Regions from separate parts of the Pseudarthrobacter lactosi genome, predicted to be linked through region 2. Evidence: riboswitches for the same ligand, from Rfam matches in the RefSeq annotation. Region 2 holds a riboswitch; the other holds the start of a gene.
The links. A riboswitch is a leader RNA that binds a small molecule or an ion and turns the genes downstream of it on or off. The one in region 2 is predicted to bind glycine.
Positions count from the first base shown of each region.

Region 1: linked by a shared signal. The riboswitch ahead of gcvP (aminomethyl-transferring glycine dehydrogenase) and the one ahead of gcvP (aminomethyl-transferring glycine dehydrogenase) in region 2 are both predicted to bind glycine.

Region 1 covers NZ_JBVAYS010000001.1:1,817,486-1,822,909, forward strand. Annotated here, with positions in the region: gene gcvP (aminomethyl-transferring glycine dehydrogenase) at 1-2,045, opposite strand, end outside; glycine riboswitch at 2,207-2,304, opposite strand; gene ACZY0Q_RS08400 (hypothetical protein) at 2,923-3,084, shown strand; gene ACZY0Q_RS08405 (DUF305 domain-containing protein) at 3,787-4,416, shown strand; gene ACZY0Q_RS08410 (F510_1955 family glycosylhydrolase) at 4,501-5,424, shown strand.
Region 2 covers NZ_JBVAYS010000002.1:19,917-25,340, reverse strand. Annotated here, with positions in the region: gene gcvP (aminomethyl-transferring glycine dehydrogenase) at 1-1,913, opposite strand, end outside; glycine riboswitch at 1,965-2,110, opposite strand; glycine riboswitch at 2,112-2,209, opposite strand; gene ACZY0Q_RS10035 (TetR/AcrR family transcriptional regulator) at 2,304-2,843, opposite strand; gene ACZY0Q_RS10030 (MFS transporter) at 2,910-4,496, shown strand; gene ACZY0Q_RS10025 (Dps family protein) at 4,593-5,072, opposite strand; gene ACZY0Q_RS10020 (nitrilase-related carbon-nitrogen hydrolase) at 5,286-5,424, shown strand, end outside.

The DNA of each region.
Region 1 (5,424 bases), on a different contig from region 2:
GCCAGACCGACGAGCGCGTTCAGGTTGGCGCCATCCACGTAGACCTGGCCGCCGGCCGCGTGCACGGCGTCGCAGATTTCGGTCACGTCGGCGTCGTAGACGCCGTGGGTGGAAGGGTAGGTGATCATGATGGCCGAAAGGACGTCCCTGTGGGCCTCGATCTTGGCGTACAGGTCAGCGTGATCGATGCTGCCGTCCGCAGCTGTGGCAACAACAACAACCTTCATTCCGGCGAGGACGGCCGAGGCGGCGTTGGTACCGTGGGCCGAGGCCGGGATCAGGCAGACCGTGCGCTGGTCATCACCGCGGGAGAGGTGGTAGCCGCGGATCGCCAGCAGGCCGGCGAGCTCGCCCTGGGAACCCGCGTTCGGCTGCAGGGACACCTGGTCGTAGCCGGTGATTTCCGCGAGGTCAGCTTCCAGCCCGCCGATGAGCTCGCGCCAGCCCACGGTCTGGGAGTCCGGGGCGAACGGGTGGATGGAGGCGAACTCCGGCCAGGAAATGGCTTCCATCTCCGCCGTGGCGTTCAGCTTCATGGTGCACGAACCCAACGGGATCATGGTCCGGTCCAGCGCCAGGTCCCGGTCGCTCAGCCTGCGGATGTAACGCAGCAGCTGGGTTTCGGAACGGTGCGTGTTGAACACCGGGTGCTGCAGGTACTCGGAGGAACGGAGGACCGATTCGGGCAGCTCAAAGCCCTTCGCGTCCACCACGGGACCGGCACCGAAGGCGACGGCAATCGCGGAGAGGACATCCGTCGTCGTGGTTTCATCAGCGGAGACGCCGATGGTGTCCTCGTCGATGCGGCGCAGGTTGATCCCGCGTGCTTCGGCGGCGGCGATGACCTTGGCGGCCTTGCCCGGGACGCGGACGGTGACGGTGTCGAAGAAGGTCTCGGTGACCAGTTCGCGGCCGGCGACCTTCAGCGTGGTGGCCAGCGTGCGGGCGTTGTGGTGGACGCGCTCGGCGATTGCCTTGAGGCCGTCGGGGCCGTGGTAGACGGCGTAGAAGGAGGAGACGATGGCCAGCAGCGCCTGCGCGGTGCAGATGTTGGACGTGGCCTTCTCACGGCGGATGTGCTGCTCACGGGTCTGCAGCGCCAAACGGTAGGCCGGGACCCCGGCGTTGTCCTTGGAGACACCGACGAGGCGGCCGGGCATGGACCGCTCCAGGCCCTTCGCCACCGCCATGTACGCCGCGTGCGGGCCGCCGAAGAACAACGGCACCCCAAACCTCTGGGTGGAGCCGACGGCGATATCCGCGCCCTGCTCCCCCGGAGGGGTGATCAGCGTCAAGGCCAACAGGTCAGCAGCAACCGTCACGAGCGCGCCGCGCTCCTTGGCTGCGGCGATGACGTCGGCGTGGTTGAAGACCCGGCCGGACACGCCGGGCTGCTGCAGGACAATGCCGTTGATGACACCCTCGGGCAGGCCCGTCGACAGGTCAGCGACCTCCACCTCGAAACCGAGGGCCTCGGCGCGGCCCTTCACGATCGCGATGGTCTGCGGCAGGCAATCGGCATCCAGGACCGTCTTGCCGTCGCGGGCGTCCTTGTTCTTGTTCGCCCGGCGCATCATCAGCACGGCCTCGGCCACGGCGGTGGCCTCATCCAGCAGCGAGGCGTTCGCGATCGGCAGGCCCACGAGGTCCTGGACCATGGTCTGGAAGTTCAGCAAAGCCTCGAGCCGGCCCTGCGAAATCTCCGGCTGATACGGCGTGTACGCGGTGTACCAGGCCGGGGCCTCGAGGATGTTGCGGCGGATCACCGCGGGCGTGACGGTGTCGTAGTAGCCCTGGCCGATCATCTGCACGGCCGTCTTGTTCTTCGACGCGAGCTTGCGGAGTTCGGCAAGGACCTCAACCTCGCTGAGGGCGTCCTTGAGGGCCAGCGGCTTGGCCTGGCGGATGGAGTCGGGGACGGCAACGTCCACGAGGCCGTCGACGCTGTCATAGCCAACGGCTTTGAGCATGGTGTCGATATCGGCCTGGCGGCGGGCACCGATATGCCGATCCGCGAAGGTGGTTGGTGCTGACTGAACGGTCATGAAGGAACTCCATAATTCAGGTGGCGTGCTGGGTACGCCACATTGATTCGGGTTCCTCCCCGCTCTGTATTGGACCTGAGAGTTTCCGCACCCCCATTGCTTTCGCAGGGTGGCGCTTGCACCGTCGGTGAGCCCGTTGCCGGACTACTTTCCAGAGTTGCCTAACCGCGGCGGTACGTGGGCCTGAGAGATTCCCGGAGAGGATTTGCTCCTACGGCGCCTGCTGAACGTACCGGCAGGACTCTCCCGCCGCAGATCAAAAGCATGTGCCACTTCATCAGTGACACGTCTCACAGGTTAGCCCGATTCCGGGCCGCGTGCAAGATTTCGAGTGGCAACGGCGTCGCATCACCATCGATTGCTCCGTAGGGGCCCTTCTGAACCCTCAAAACGGCCCCTACGGAGCAATCGATGAGAAATCGGGGTCTGGCGTGGGAAGACGACCGCTGGTAGCTTGCGCCGGTTCGCGGCCGGTCGATGTCAGGACGCTGGCTTCCAGATGTCCAACTCAGCCCAGTTGGCGGGAAATCCCATGCTCACGCTCGGAGAGATGAGTTGCGACCCGTCTGGCGCTCGAAGCTCAATGTCGAGTTTTCTGACCTGAGTCTTGAAAGTCAGATGCCAGCCAGAGCCGCTCGTGTGTGACCGGAGCATGAACGCCAGAGTGGCCGCATAAATATAAAGCCTCTGATGCGGTTTGGGCGTGGCCGTGAAGCTTGGCTCGAGCAGGTGTGCAAGCAAGTCACCATCTGTCTCGTGTGCCTTGAGCGAGAGCGCTCGTTTGAAAGCTCGGTTGAAGAGACGAGAGCCGTGCGCGCAGGCATGTCGAAAGTCGACCAGTATTGCACCAAAGGGTCGAGGATGGACGAACCCGAACATGCGGGCCACCGTCCCCCTGGCCGCCGGTGTTCTTGCCTTCGCCGGGGTCGTACTGTCCCCGGCAGCCGGCGCTGTGCTGATGTCCGTGTCCACGATCGTGGTGGCCCTGAACGCCCAGCTGCTGCGGAGGGTGAAACTCAATCCCGCCCAGGTACGTTGAACCAGAAATGCTGACCGGCAGGAAAACTCCTGCCGGTAGGCTTAAAGCTTCGAACCTGCACGGAAGGGAGGAATCGTTATGACCGCACCATCCCGTGGTCCCCTCACCGCGTTCCTCCTACGTGCAGGATTTTTGACTGCGGCCCTGGCCATCATCGCCGGCATCTTCGGCATGCACATCATGACAGGGGCGCACCATATAAGTGCCGCGCACAGCATGCCGGCAGCAGTCGGCGGCGAGTCAACGATACACATGCCAAGCATTCCCGCCGGCCACTCCCATGCAACAGGGGCGTCGCCGGACGGGAGGGCAGTTACTCAAGCAGTAACTGGATCGTCGTCTTCGTGTGCCCCTGCAGGTTCCTGCCCCGAGATGTCCGCCGGGGGCAATGCCTGCGTGCTGTCCCCGGGGAACACGTCGCTGTCAGCCCCTGCGCCTGGAACAGCACCCCACGCGTTACCGGACTTAGGGGTCGCGGCTGCGGCCAGCAGGAACTATTCCTATTCGCCGGGTAGCCCCTCCCCTGGTGACCTCTGTATCAGCCGGACGTAAATTGCTCGACGGCGCCGTGTTCTTCCCGGCGCACCATCCAGTCATACGGCACGCATGAAACAGGCCCGCCCCAGGGGCGCGGCCGTCACTGCACGCAAACCGAAAGGCGCGCCACGCGCCCGCTGATACTTTTTGAGGACCCTGATTTTCATGAAAAAGATCCTGACCATTTCCGCTGCCGCCATTGCCGCAGCAATGGCCCTCGCCGGATGCTCCGCCGGACCGGAAGCCGGAAGTTCGGCGACCGGCAGCATGCCCGGAACGAACCACGGCAGCTCCAGCTCAGCCCCGGCAACTTCGGCAGCAGCCTCGGCTGACTTCAACGACGCTGACAGCATATTCGCGCAGATGATGATCCCCCACCATGCCCAGGCCGTGTCCATGAGCGACGTCATGCTCAAGAAGGAAGGCATTCCCGCCGCGGTAACCGATCTGGCCACCAAGATCAAGGCCGCCCAGGGACCGGAGATTGAGGAGATGACCGGCTGGCTTGAGAACTGGGGACAGCCCACCGAAATGCCAACCGGCATGGCCCCTGGACACAGCATGTCCGGGATGACGGGCGAGGAAGACATGGCCAAACTCGAGGCCGCCCAGGGCTCCGAGGCCGCCAAACTGTTCCTCACCCAGATGATCGCCCACCACGAAGGCGCCGTCATGATGGCCAAGACCGAGACCACCGACGGCAAGAACGCTGACGCGGTCCAGCTCAGCAAGGACATCGTCAGTTCCCAGGAAGCCGAAATCCAGGAAATGAAAGACCTGCTGGCCACCCTGTAGCCAGCACACCACGGCACCGGCCCCGCCCCCTAAGGGTCGGTGCCTCCCCCCATACACATTTCCCGGATCACTCTGGAGTTCCCCGTGCCCCTGCAATTTATGAACCGAGGACGTCCCGACGCTGGGCTCACCGCGGCCGCCGCCCTCTTACTTACCTTGTCCGCCTGTTCCTCCGGCTCAACCACCGGCACCCAACCGTCCACAGCGGCCGCCGGTTTCCCCAGCTCCCACGTCCACGGGCTAAGCGTGAACCGCGAAACCGATCAGGTCCTGTTGGCCACCCATGAAGGCCTGTTCAACGTCGCCAAGTCACCCGCCACCAAAATCGGGGAGACCAACGACCTGATGGGGTTCACCGCCGCCGCCGACCAGGGCGTCTTTTACGCCTCCGGGCACCCGGGCCCCGGCTCGGATCTGCCCAACCCCATGGGCCTGATCAAATCTGTGGACGGCGGTAAGACCTGGGAGCAGCTGTCCCGCCAGGGTGAATCGGACTTCCATGCCCTCACGGCAACCAAATCCGGAATCGTCGCCTACGACGGGACACTGCTGACCAGCCCCGACGGGAAATCCTGGTCACCTGCCACGGCCGGGTTCGTTCCCGCCGTTCTGGCAGGCACCCCGGAAAGTGAAACCGTCCTCGCCACCACCCAGGACGGGCTCCAGCGCTCCACCGACGGCGGGAAAACCTGGAAACTGAACACCACAGCCCCGATCATGCAATTCGTTGCGTTCGCCAGCGGCACCGAAGTCGTCGGCATCGAGCCCAACGGTTCAGTCCACTATTCAACCGACGCGGGGAGTACCTGGATCCAGACAGGCCATATCGATGGACAGGTCCAGGCGATAACCGCTGTGAAGAAGACAGTAGGCAAACCATGGATCTGGGCAGCCACCACTGAAGGACTCCTCGTATCCGACGACGGCGGCCGGGTGTTCCATGCCCCTAACCCGGTCCGACCAACATCATCGGGACTATCGCCTTCACCGGTGTCACCTGCGAGCTGA
Region 2 (5,424 bases):
TCCTTGTTCGCCTCGATCTTGGCGTTCAGGTCCTTGTGGTCGATGCTGCCGTCCGCAGCGGTAGCGACAACAACCACCTTCATGCCGGCCAGGACGGCGGAGGCGGCGTTGGTGCCGTGGGCCGAGGCCGGGATCAGGCAGACCGTGCGCTGGTCATCGCCGCGGGAGAGGTGGTAGCCGCGGATCGCCAGCAGGCCCGCGAGCTCGCCCTGGGAACCGGCGTTCGGCTGCAGGGACACCTGGTCGTAGCCGGTGATTTCCGCGAGGTCAGACTCCAGCCCGCCGATAAGTTCGCGCCAGCCTACGGTCTGTGAGTCCGGGGCGAACGGGTGGATCGAGGCGAACTCCGGCCAGGAAATGGCTTCCATCTCCGCGGTGGCGTTCAGCTTCATGGTGCACGAACCCAGCGGGATCATGGTCCGGTCCAGCGCAAGGTCCCGATCCGAAAGCCTGCGGATGTAGCGCAGCAGCTGGGTCTCGGAACGGTGCGTGTTGAACACCGGATGCTGCAAGTACTCGGAGGATCGTTCGACGGCGGTATCCAGTGCAAACTGGGTGTCTGTGCCGGCGGCCAAGTCCACCACGGCGGCGCCGAAGACGTCCAGGACACCGGCGACGATGGCCGGGGTTGTGGTTTCGTCGGCCGAGACGCCGATGGTGTCGCCGTCGATGTGGCGCAGGTTGATGCCCTTGGCTTCGGCGGCGGCCACAAGAGCCGCGGCCTTGCTGGGCACGGAAACCGTGACGGTATCAAAGAAGCATGTGTGCAGGACGTCCAGGCCGGCCGCCTTCAGCGATGCGGCGATGGTTGCAGCGTGGCTGTGGGTGGTCTCGGCGATTGCCTTGAGGCCGTCGGCGCCGTGGTAAACGGCGTAGAAGGAGGAAACGATGGCCAGCAGCGCCTGCGCGGTGCAGATATTGGACGTGGCCTTCTCCCGGCGGATGTGCTGCTCACGGGTCTGCAGCGCCAGACGGTACGCGGGGACACCGGCGTTGTCCTTCGAGACACCGACCAGGCGGCCCGGCATGGACCGCTCCAGGCCCTTCGCCACCGCCATGTACGCCGCGTGCGGGCCGCCGAAGAACAGCGGCACCCCGAAACGCTGGGTGGAGCCGACGGCGATATCCGCGCCCTGCTCCCCAGGAGGGGTGATCAGCGTCAACGCCAACAGGTCAGCAGCAACCGTCACCAGCGCGCCGCGCTCCTTCGCAGCCGCGATGATGTCGGCGTGGTTGAAGACCCGACCGGACACGCCGGGCTGCTGCAGGACGATGCCGTTGATAACGCCCTCGGGCAGGCCCGTGGACAGGTCAGCGACCTCCACCTCAAACCCGAGCGCCTCGGCCCGGCCCTTGACGATCGCGATGGTCTGCGGCAGGCAATCGGCATCCAGGACCGTCTTGCCGTCCCGGGCGTCCTTGTTCTTGTTGGCCCGGCGCATCATCAGCACCGCCTCGGCCACGGCGGTGGCTTCATCCAGCAGCGAGGCGTTCGCGATGGGCAGGCCCACGAGATCCTGGACCATGGTCTGGAAATTCAGGAGCGCCTCGAGCCGGCCCTGCGAGATTTCGGGCTGGTACGGGGTGTACGCGGTGTACCAGGCCGGGGCTTCGAGGATGTTCCGGCGGATCACCGCGGGCGTCACGGTGTCGTAATAGCCCTGGCCGATCATCTGCACGGCCGTCTTGTTCTTCGCCGCAAGCTTCCGGAGTTCGGCAAGGACCTCAACCTCACTCAGGGCGTCCTTGAGGGCCAGCGGCTGGGCCTGGCGGATGGAGTCGGGAACGGCGGTGTCCACCAGTGCGTCCACAGTGCCGTAGCCCACAGCCTTGAGCATGGAGTCGATATCGGCCTGGCGGCGGGCGCCAATATGCCGGTCAACGAAAGTGGCCGAGGCCGAATTAACACTCACAAGGAACTCCATTACTAAGGCGGCGCAAGGTACGCCACATCGACTCGGGTTCCTCCCCGCTCTGTCTGGGACCTGAGAGTTTCCGCGCAGCCTGCTTCCGCTAGGCTGCGCTTGCACCGTCGGTGGGCACAGCGGTCCTGACATTCCGGAGTGATCCGGGACGCTTCAGGCGTACGGCCTGCCACTTTCCAGAGTTGCCTGGCCGCGGCGGTACGTGGGCCTGAGAGATTCCTGGGGAGGATTTGCTCCTACGGCGCCTGTTGCACCTACTAACAGAACTCTCCCGCCGCAGATCAAAGGCATATTCAGATGTCGTGCCGGCCACAGATGGCCGCCACGAGGTCCAATTCTCCTACGCCCCGCGCCGCCGGGCAAATGGGGTCGTCAGGTTCAGCCGCGCAGCCGCTCCACGGCGGCGAGAAGCTCCTCGACGTCTCCATGGCGGCCCCGGCCGTCCCCGGTGGTGCCGCTTTCCCACATGGCGTTGAAATACAACCCGTCCCCCATATACAGCACGGCTTTCGCCATGGCCGGACCGACGTCGGCCGCGATCAGGTCCAACCACTGCTGCTGGATGGCGGCAAAGCGACGCCGGGCCTCTTCATGGGCCACTTCGGCCAGCCGCGTGGCGGCCACGAAAGAGCGGTCCATCGGCGTATCGGACCAGACCGAGGAACGGATGAAGTAGGTGGCTGCACCTTCGGCTGCTGCCGCCATCAGTGCCAGGTCCTCGGCGGCCAGTCGGTCCAACCGTTCCAGTACCGCAGCGATCAGCGCTTCCTTGTTGGGGAAATGGTAGAGCAATCCACCCTTGGACACGCCGGCCCGCTTGGCCACGGCGTCCAATGTGGCAGCCCGCTCCCCCACATCGATCAGGAGTTCTTCAAAAGCATCAAGGACTGCATCGCGTGCGACGGGATTTCTGGCCATGGCTTCAATCATGCCCGCTCCGGGTCCGGTTTCTTAACTATACCGTCTGGACGGTATAGTTATTACATGACGTTGTCCGCACAGTCCAACCAGACCACCCGAAGCACCTCCGCGACCGCAGCCGAGGTCCAGCCGTCAGGGCCCGCCAAGGCGCCCTGGCGCGACTGGCTCGCGCTGGCCCTGCTGATGTTTCCGGTGCTCCTGGTTGCGGTGGACAACACCGCGCTGACGTTTGCGCTTCCGGCCATCGCGAGCAGCTTGGAAACGACCGGAGTCCAGCTGCTGTGGATTGTGGACGCCTATCCCCTGGTACTTGCCGGATTGCTGGTTGCCATGGGCAGCCTGGGCGACCGGATCGGGCGCCGACGGCTGCTGCTGACCGGCAGCGTTGGATTCGCGGCGGTCTCAGCAGCAACAGCGTTTGCCCCCAGCGCGGAGTGGCTGATAGCCGGACGGGCGTCGCTGGGATTCTTCGGCGCCATGCTGATGCCCTCAACCCTGTCGCTGATCCGCAACATTTTTCCGGACCCGAACCGGCGCCGGCTGGCCGTAGCCATCTGGGCAGCCGGCTTCTCCGGCGGGGCCGCCCTGGGTCCCATCTTTGGGGGCTGGCTGGTGGAGCAGTTCTGGTGGGGCGCCATCCTGCTGGTCGCCGTGCCCATCATGCTGCCCCTGCTGGCGTTTGGTCCGGCGTTCATCCCGGAATCAAAGGATCCGCGGCCCGGACGGGTGGACGTGCCCAGCATCGCCCTGTCCCTGCTGGTTATGGTGCCCGTTGTGTACGGGATCAAGGAACTGGCGACAGAAGGTTTCGGGGCCGCTCCGTTGGGGCTTGTTGTCTTTGGCCTGGCCATGGGGGTCGTCTTTGTCCGCCGCCAGCACCGGCTGGCCAGCCCCCTGCTGGACATGTCCCTGTTCGGCAACCGGGTGTTCAGCACCGCCATCACGGCAAACGTGCTGGCCCTGTTTTCCTTCAACGGCTTCATTCTCTTCCTCGCACAGCACCTGCAGCTCCTGGACGGGATGACACCGTCGGCCGCCGGAATAGCAATGATCCCGGCCCTGGTGGCCACGGTGCTGGCCGGCCTGGCAGTGGTGCCGCTGGTCCGGAAAGTGCGTCCGGGCTTTGTGGTGGCGGGTGGCCTGGCACTGAGTGCCACCGGCTACGGAATCGCGGTCTTTGGTGATCACGGCTCCGGCCCGGCCCTCCTGCTGGCCGCGCTGCTGATCCTCGCACTGGGGGTGGGCACGGCGGAGACCATTTCCAATGACCTCATCCTGGGCTCCGTGCCAGCAGAGAAGTCAGGAGCGGCGGCCGCCATTTCGGAGACGGGCTATGAGGTGGGGTCCCTGCTGGGGACTGCAGTGCTGGGCTCCATCCTGACCGCTTCCTACCAGCGGAATCTCCTGCTGCCGGCCGGGGTGGAAGAAACGGCGTCAGGCACTGCCGTGCACCAGGCCGGCGAAACTTTGGCAGGCGCAGTGGAGCTGGCCACCAGCCTGCCTGCGCCGCTGGCTGAAGCGCTCCGCGGTGCAGCTCGCCTGGCGTTTGATTCGGGCGTCCACACCACTGCGGCAATTGCGCTGGTACTGATGGCGAGCGCGGCAGTCCTCGCCGCCGTCGTACTCCGGAAAGTTCCGACGGCGGACTAGGGCACCGCCGCCCGCAAGCCAGCGAGCGCACAAGGGCGCCCGGCGTCGGAAGTCATTCCGGCGCCGGGCGCTTGTGGCCTCACTATCGGCCGGAGCCTACTTGGCGTCAGGGGCGGTGACGCTGGCGGAGGCCTTCATGGTCTCGGCGTTCACCATCCACGCATACTGTTCCAGCTTGGCAATGAATTCGTGGAGCAGGTCCGCGGTAGTGGGATCCTCTTCGTCCACTTCGTCATGGACCTTGCGCATGGTGCCCACGGCAGCCTCAAGCGCAGCAACGATCCGCTCGATGGCGTCCTTGGTGTTGATGAGGCCTTCGGGGAACTGGGCCAGGCTGGTGGACTTTGCCACCGTGGCGCTGCGGCCGTCCGGCAGGGCGTGGAGGGCGCGCATCCGCTCGGCCAGATCATCCGCGAACTGCCGGGCGGCATCCACGATTTCGTCCAGCTGCAGGTGAAGGTCCCGGAAGTTGGTCCCCACAATGTTCCAGTGGGCCTGCTTGCCCTGGATGTGCAGCTCAATCAGGTCCGCAAGCACGGCCTGCAGATTGTTGGTCAGGGTCGGTGAAGCTTTCATGAATCCTCCTCGATTGGTCCAGTAGTCCCGACGCTATCAGCCACAGGATCGATCGCGCCGGGCCGGAAGCAAATTTCTCAGTGAGCTTACTAATCCGGCCGGAGTGTCACAAAAGAATGGGATTCATTTAAACCATTGCGCTAAAGCCGTCCGCCCTGCATACTAAATGAACGTCATTCATTTAGTGACGGTCGTCTCACTGGAAGTAAGCCCATGATTGAAATTTCCTGCCTCGACTCACCCGCCTCCCTGGCCCGGACAACGCCGTCCGACCGCCCAGCCCTTCGGGTGGGCGTCGTGCAGCACCGCTGGCATGCAGACACTGCCGTCCTGCAGGCCGAACTCGATGAAG